2 regions of the Peribacillus sp. NPDC097264 genome follow, and region 1 is predicted to be linked to the other one. Evidence: riboswitches for the same ligand, from Rfam matches in the RefSeq annotation. Region 1 holds a riboswitch; the other holds the start of a gene.
What was found. A riboswitch is a leader RNA that binds a small molecule or an ion and turns the genes downstream of it on or off. The one in region 1 is predicted to bind cyclic di-AMP.

Region 1 (3,418 bases):
AAACAAAACGGTTATCGATGAGACAGTAGAAAAGAACCTAAATATAGACATCACCACTTCTTCCTCAGACTTAATTAAAAGTAATATTGAGCAGGAGATGTACAAGCAGGAACTTGAAAAAAATAGCTTGAAGGAAAAAGTGGTCATGCTAGAAGCACAATTAAGCTCAATTGAGGTGCAAACCAATGCCGTGGAGACGACAAGTGAAGCGGATGGTGTCGTGAAGAAGATCAATAAAAATTTAACGAATCCGATTATTTCAATTGCTTCTGCAGAAATGGCCATCGAAGGTTCCTTCTCTGAAGAAGAGTTAAAGAAGGCAGAGGTAGGGATGGAGATAAAAGCTAGTTCTCCTGATTTGAAAAAGAGGTTGGGCGGAACCATCAGCCGTATACATCCTTATCCCAAAGAGGAGCCAACCCTAAAGGATGAAAATCGCTATACATTCGAAGCGGAAATTGTAACGGAAGCAGAGAATAAGGAAGCGCTATTAGACGGTTCAAAGGTCGACCTTACCGTTATAACGAATGTGAAGAAGGGAGTCCCGACTGTTCCAACAGAAGCGATACATGAACGGAAGCAGCCGCATGTCTATAAAATGACCAATAAAGGGCATTTGAACCGACAATACTTTACAAAAGGGGCTCAAGCAAAAGGGAAGCAAGAGATGCTTAAAGGTCCAGCAGTGGGAGATGTCATCCTTTTAGAACCGAAAAAGGTAGTGAAGAACCACTCTTACTTCATTACCCCGCTCAAATTGGACAAGGTTCACTCTGCAACTTTTAAGAAACTATCCAAAAGGGAAAAAGTTAGATACATTTTACTAGGATTTTTGGAAAAATAATTTTCAGTTAAATCAAAAATGGCCATAATTTTTTACTGTTAAAACTAATTACCTATTTAAACAATAAGTGTAAACCCACGTAGCACTCAATATTCTTAATCCCCTCTGTACTTTCGGAGTGTGGGGAAAGAAAATATATTTACAGATTAATATTTTTAGTATAATATTTTAATATAAGTTAGCTCGCTTAATCTTATAAAAAAGAACGGGGGAACCAATTTTGCGGATTATATTCGCTAGGGGTGAATTCAGAGATGAAAGGGCCATTGTGTTTCCGATTCCTAACCCGACAGCTAACCCCGTAAGCGTCTTCGAGGGAACATGTGTGAATAACACGCCAATAGGGAAAATGACACGTAGGGTGTCTTTTTTTTAAGCGTAAGGATAGAAGTTTTTCAATATACAGAAAAATTTTTCTCTTTTTATTAGTATCTTGTTTCCCTTACCGAGACAAATGTTTTTACATCAAAGACTATATGGAAGGTGAGGAAATTAAATGAAGAAATTCAAACTGAGTTTAGCAAGCCAAATATTCATTGGTTTAATTCTGGGAATTATCGTAGGTGCTATATTTTATGGAAGTGAGACGGCACAAAGCTATCTACAACCATTAGGTGATATCTTCCTACGTATGATTAAAATGATCGTCGTTCCAATTATCGTTTCTAGCCTTATTGTTGCAGTTGCAGGCGTGGGCGATATTAAATCAGTAGGGAAATTAGGTGCCAAGTCACTATCCTACTTTATAGTAGTAACACTAGTTGCAATAGGCGTAGGTTTATTATCTGCCAATATTATTCAGCCTGGCGCGGGCGTAAATATGGGTGAGCTTGAACAAACGGATATTTCCACTTATGTTGACACAGCAGAAACTAAGCAACACGAATCCTTTATAGATACAATCGTTCATATTGTCCCATCTAATCCGATTAAAGCAATGGTAGAAGGCGATATGCTTGCAATCATTTTCTTCTCAGTCTTGTTTGGACTAAGCATTGCAGCTATCGGTGAAAAAGGAGTACCAGTATTCCGTTTCTTCCAAGGTGCTGCGGAAGGTATGTTCAATCTAACCAATATGGTTATGAAATTTGCTCCGATTGGGGTATTTGCACTAATCGGTGTGACAATCTCTAAATTCGGTTTATCATCACTAATCCCATTAGGAAAGTTAGCCCTTTCCGTATACGGAACGATGATTTTCTTCGTAGTTGTCATCCTGGGGCTCATTGCAAAATTTGTAGGCTTCAGTATCTTTAAGTTAATTGCCATTTTGAAAGAAGAATTGATCTTAGCATTTTCCACAGCAAGTTCAGAAGCGGTTCTTCCAAGAATCATGGAGAAGATGGAGAAAGCCGGTTGTCCAAAACATATCACCTCTTTTGTTATTCCGACTGGTTACTCATTCAACCTAGATGGTTCCACATTATACCAAGCTTTAGCAGCCATCTTCATTGCTCAAATGTACGGCATACATCTAAGTGCTTATGAGCAAATAACGCTAATGTTAGTGTTGATGATTACCTCTAAAGGAATTGCCGGTGTACCGGGCGTATCCTTCGTTGTACTTTTAGCAACATTAGGTACGGTGGGCATCCCAATTGAAGGACTTGCCTTCATAGCAGGTATTGACCGTATCCTTGATATGGGTCGTACTGTAGTAAACGTTATTGGTAACTCTTTAGCAGCCATCGTTATTTCCAAGTGGGAAGGTCAATTCAACCCTCCTGCCGAAAAAGGAAAACTCGAACAGGCTTCTTAATATAAGTCAAAACTCCAGGGTGATTGCACTCTGGAGTTTTTTTGTATTCAGATGAAAGTCGAAAGTAACTTATTGATGGACGATCCAGAAATGGGAGTCAGGGGAAAAGTTCATAGCCATATCGCTTTCATTAAATGAATCTTGGTGAAAGGTTTCCAAAACAGTCAGTTGGGCTTCTTCTAAGCAATCAAGGACTTCCTGCTGACTCGGGATATGAAGATAGGCCTCTTCTTGGTGAGACTTTCCCTTTGTGAAGATATCACCGAACTCATATAGCCGTTCATCCTGTTTACTATCACACCAAATCATTTCTTCCTGTTCCCAAAAATTAAGATACCTTTCATTACTGTCGCGAATCGGTGTGGTGAATAGGAAACGGCCTCCTGGTCTAAGTATGCGTTTGATTTCTTTCAAAGCGAGAATGCGGTTTTTTCGTTGAGGGATCTTCATTAAACCATGAAAGGAAAAGAGTGCATGGTCGAATGACGAGTCGTTGAAAGGGATTTCCGTGGCATTCCCAAGAAAGAATGGAATCTCCATATTTTCATCTTGTGAAAACTTCCGGGCTTCTTGAATCTTGGAGGGTGAAGGGTCCAGTCCGGTTATATGATGAAACCCATTCTTGTATAGAGCAAAGGTCGTCCTCCCTGTACTACATCCAATATCAAGGATGGAGTCGGCTTGATGAAAGTATTTATCGAATGCAAATTTTTCGAGTTCCCAAAGATCCCAATTTTTTGATGCATCGGCGATAGCGTCTTCCTGCAAGCGATTGATGAAATCATCTTTTTCTATTTTATCCATCATTCATCCTC
Region 2 (3,418 bases), on a different contig from region 1:
GACATTCGCAGATTCACCAGTTATTGCCGATTCGTCAACAGCAGCCACCCCTTCAATGACATCTCCATCACTAGGAATTAAATCATTGGCCTCCACTAAAACCATGTCACCTTTTTGCAGTTCCGTGGCATCGACTATCTTTACAGATCCATCTTTTTGGATTAACTTTGCTTTTGAATCAAGCTTTGTCTTTTTCAGACTATCCGCTTGTGCTTTACCACGACCTTCCGCTAATGCTTCAGCAAAGTTGGCAAACAGGATGGTCAGGAGCAAAATGAAAGTCACTGCACTGGTATATCCCCTATCTGATATTCCACCAAATAAATCGGGAAATATAGTTAGAAAAAGGGTCAAGACAAATCCTATTTCCACCACAAACATGACTGGATTTCGTGCCATGGCTCTGGGATTCATTTTTTTGAAAGCATCTTTTATTGCTTCAAAAAGCATTTCATTATTTACTTTTCCATTACGCATCGTATTCATCTGTACTACTCCTCTTCATCGTTTATCTAATCGTTAACCATTCTGCGACAGGTCCTAGGGTAATCACTGGGAAGAAAGTCAAAGCTCCAATAATTAAAACCGTACATAAAAGAATGACAAGGAATGTAGGATTATCTGTTTTAAATGTACCCATCGTCTCTGGGACACGTTTTTTAGCAAGTAATGATCCAGCAACAGCAATCATCGCTATCATGGAAAAATAACGGCCAAACAACATGACCAAACCTGTGGAAATGTTCCAAAAAGGTGTATTATCCCCTAAGCCCTCGAAACCAGAACCGTTATTGGCTGCAGCTGAAGTAAACTCATATACAATTTGAGAGAGCCCATGGAAACCTGGATTTGAAATGGCCGATGTCCCCATCTGTGCCGTTAGTGCAATAGCAGATGGTACCAAAATGATTAACGGATGTAGAAGGATTGTCATGGCTATTAATTTCATTTCCGGCCCTTCAATTTTCTTACCTAAAAACTCTGGTGTACGCCCGACCATCAGTCCAGCAATGAATACAGCCAATATAGAATACATAAGAATGTTCATCGTGCCTACCCCATCACCACCAAATACACAGTTCAGCATCATCATGGCCAGTGGCGCTATACTCCCGAGCGGCGTCAGCGTATCATGCATATTATTAACTGAACCTGTAGTGGCAGCTGTAGTCACCGTTGTAAATAGGGCACTCTGAGCCACCCCAAATCGGACTTCTTTCCCTTCCAAGTTTCCACTCTCTTGTGAAAGGCCTATTGCCTCCAATTTGGGATTTCCATTTTGTTCACTAGCATAATTCACATTTAGGAAGACAAGCATCATGAGTCCCATTGCTGAAAATAAGATCCATCCTTGTTTGTTATTTTTCGCCATATATCCGAATGTTAATGGAAGGGCAGCAGGAATGAGAAACATCGATAAAATCTCTAATACATTCGTAAATCCATTAGGGTTCTCAAATGGATGTGCCGAGTTGACACCGAAGAATCCACCACCGTTTGTGCCAAGGTGCTTTATTGACTCCAATGCAGCCACAGGTCCTCTTGCAATATGTTGGGTGGCTCCCTCTAACGTAGTAGCCATTACCGTAGAACCAAGGGTTTGTGGCACCCCCTGGGATACCAGGACCAAACAGACAAAAATGGAGAGAGGCAGTAGCACCCGAGTGATGGAACGAATTAAATCTACATAAAAGTTCCCTAAACTCCTCTGACCGGTCACCCCCCTGAAAAAAGCGATGCATAAGGAAAGACCGGTTGCTGGTGTCGTGAACATCAAGAATATAATGACAACCATTTGTGATAAATACGAAAGTCCGGATTCTCCGCTATAATGCTGTAAATTGGTATTAGTAAGAAAACTTGCTGCCGTATTGAATGCCAATAACGGATCCATGTTGGCTATCTCGCTTGGATTGCCCGGTAAAACTCCCTGAAGCCGTACAATCATGTATGAGATGACAAACATGACTAAGTTACTTAGAAGTAATGCCTGTGCATATTGCTTCCAATTCATATCGAATTTCTTAATACCAGATATTTTAAGAATGCCTCTTTCTAACCACCCGAACATACGGTCTTGCCTCGTGGTTTCAAGGGAATATACTGTCGTTAAATATTTGGCCAATGGTACGGCTAGGATCACCATCAAAAACAACACCACACTGATTTGTAAAAAATCCATTTACATTTCCTCCGTTATCGTTCTATTAATATTTCTCTGGGTATAATAAAGCATGAATTAAATACACGGTAACCGCCCCGACAATAAGAATGAATAACATGTTATACTACTCTCCTTTTTTCGTTATAACTTTGTTACAAAAATGAATGAATCCATATAAAAGTAAAAAGGGTGTACCCATTAGAAAGATTGTTATAGCATCCATCCAAACCTTCCTTTCACCTTTTTAAATCTTTACAATTTACCTCTGGCGCGATCAGTGGAGAAATAGGTACCAAAAGAACACAAAAAATAGACCAATGCTTACCCCTTCTCCAATAGTCCGCATTGCATGGCTATCCTAGTTTCAAAAGTGAAAAAAGTGATTCACAATCCAAACAGGAATATTTGCAAAAGCAAACAGTATTAGTGGAGAAAAAGTACTCATTGGTCTACTTATCGCCTAGCAAGCTTTTCAGCGCTCTTTGCGATCTGTCTTCCAAGAAACCTTTTCATGTAATTATAGGCATAATAAAAAGACCTACTGAAATGACAGGTTGCTATTTTGCTACAAACACAACAAAAAAGCCTCCTGGATTAAGGTGGTCTTATGACCTCCTTCGCTTTAGCCGACGAAGTTAGCTGACGGGTAGGATGGCGAAAGAGTTCACATCCCTTCTGCAAATGCAGAATTAACCCCATAAATAGTGGGTCCTCCGTTCTCAATTACTTGAGATTTGGCCGATATCAAATTGTTATTGATGAGCATATTCTACGCTCATCAGTAAACCTTTGTAAACCTCATTAAAATTCCATATATTCGCAAATATATTCATATTTGACCATATACTTCCGTTTTTATAAGAAAAAGTATTATTTCCTCATTAATCCTATATATTTCTAATATTTTAATATATATACAAACTTGTATTGACAAAAACTTCAATCCAGCATTATGATGAATCCCATATACGATCGATGAAAAAAATCGGAGGCATTATGTTAAACCAAAAAAAGAAAATTGAAGCCGAAATTAGTGCAGCATTCATTAAATTCCAGCGTGATTTAATAGGCAGAGGTCCACAAGAAGTTAAAACCTACATTATTAATGACATGCTGATCACTCGTTTTAAAGGAGTCTTGACTGTCGAAGAAAAACACCTCGTCAGTCAGGATTCTGGAAAGAAGCTTGTAAAAAAAATGCGCTCTCTTCTACGTGAAATGTACAGTCAGGATTATGAAAAAATTGTCGAGGAT

Region 2: linked by a shared signal. The riboswitch ahead of ACQKL0_RS03090 (potassium-transporting ATPase subunit F) and the one ahead of ACQKL0_RS19785 (cation:dicarboxylate symporter family transporter) in region 1 are both predicted to bind cyclic di-AMP.

The regions. Positions count from the first base shown of each region.
Region 1 covers NZ_JBNNSR010000019.1:26,210-29,627, reverse strand. Annotated here, with positions in the region: gene ACQKL0_RS19790 (efflux RND transporter periplasmic adaptor subunit) at 1-844, shown strand, start outside; cyclic di-AMP (ydaO/yuaA leader) riboswitch at 1,019-1,167, shown strand; gene ACQKL0_RS19785 (cation:dicarboxylate symporter family transporter) at 1,341-2,603, shown strand; gene ACQKL0_RS19780 (class I SAM-dependent methyltransferase) at 2,673-3,407, opposite strand.
Region 2 covers NZ_JBNNSR010000002.1:84,362-87,779, forward strand. Annotated here, with positions in the region: gene kdpB (potassium-transporting ATPase subunit KdpB) at 1-486, opposite strand, end outside; gene kdpA (potassium-transporting ATPase subunit KdpA) at 509-2,182, opposite strand; gene ACQKL0_RS03090 (potassium-transporting ATPase subunit F) at 2,208-2,282, opposite strand; cyclic di-AMP (ydaO/yuaA leader) riboswitch at 2,774-2,914, opposite strand; gene ACQKL0_RS03095 (DUF2294 domain-containing protein) at 3,161-3,418, shown strand, end outside.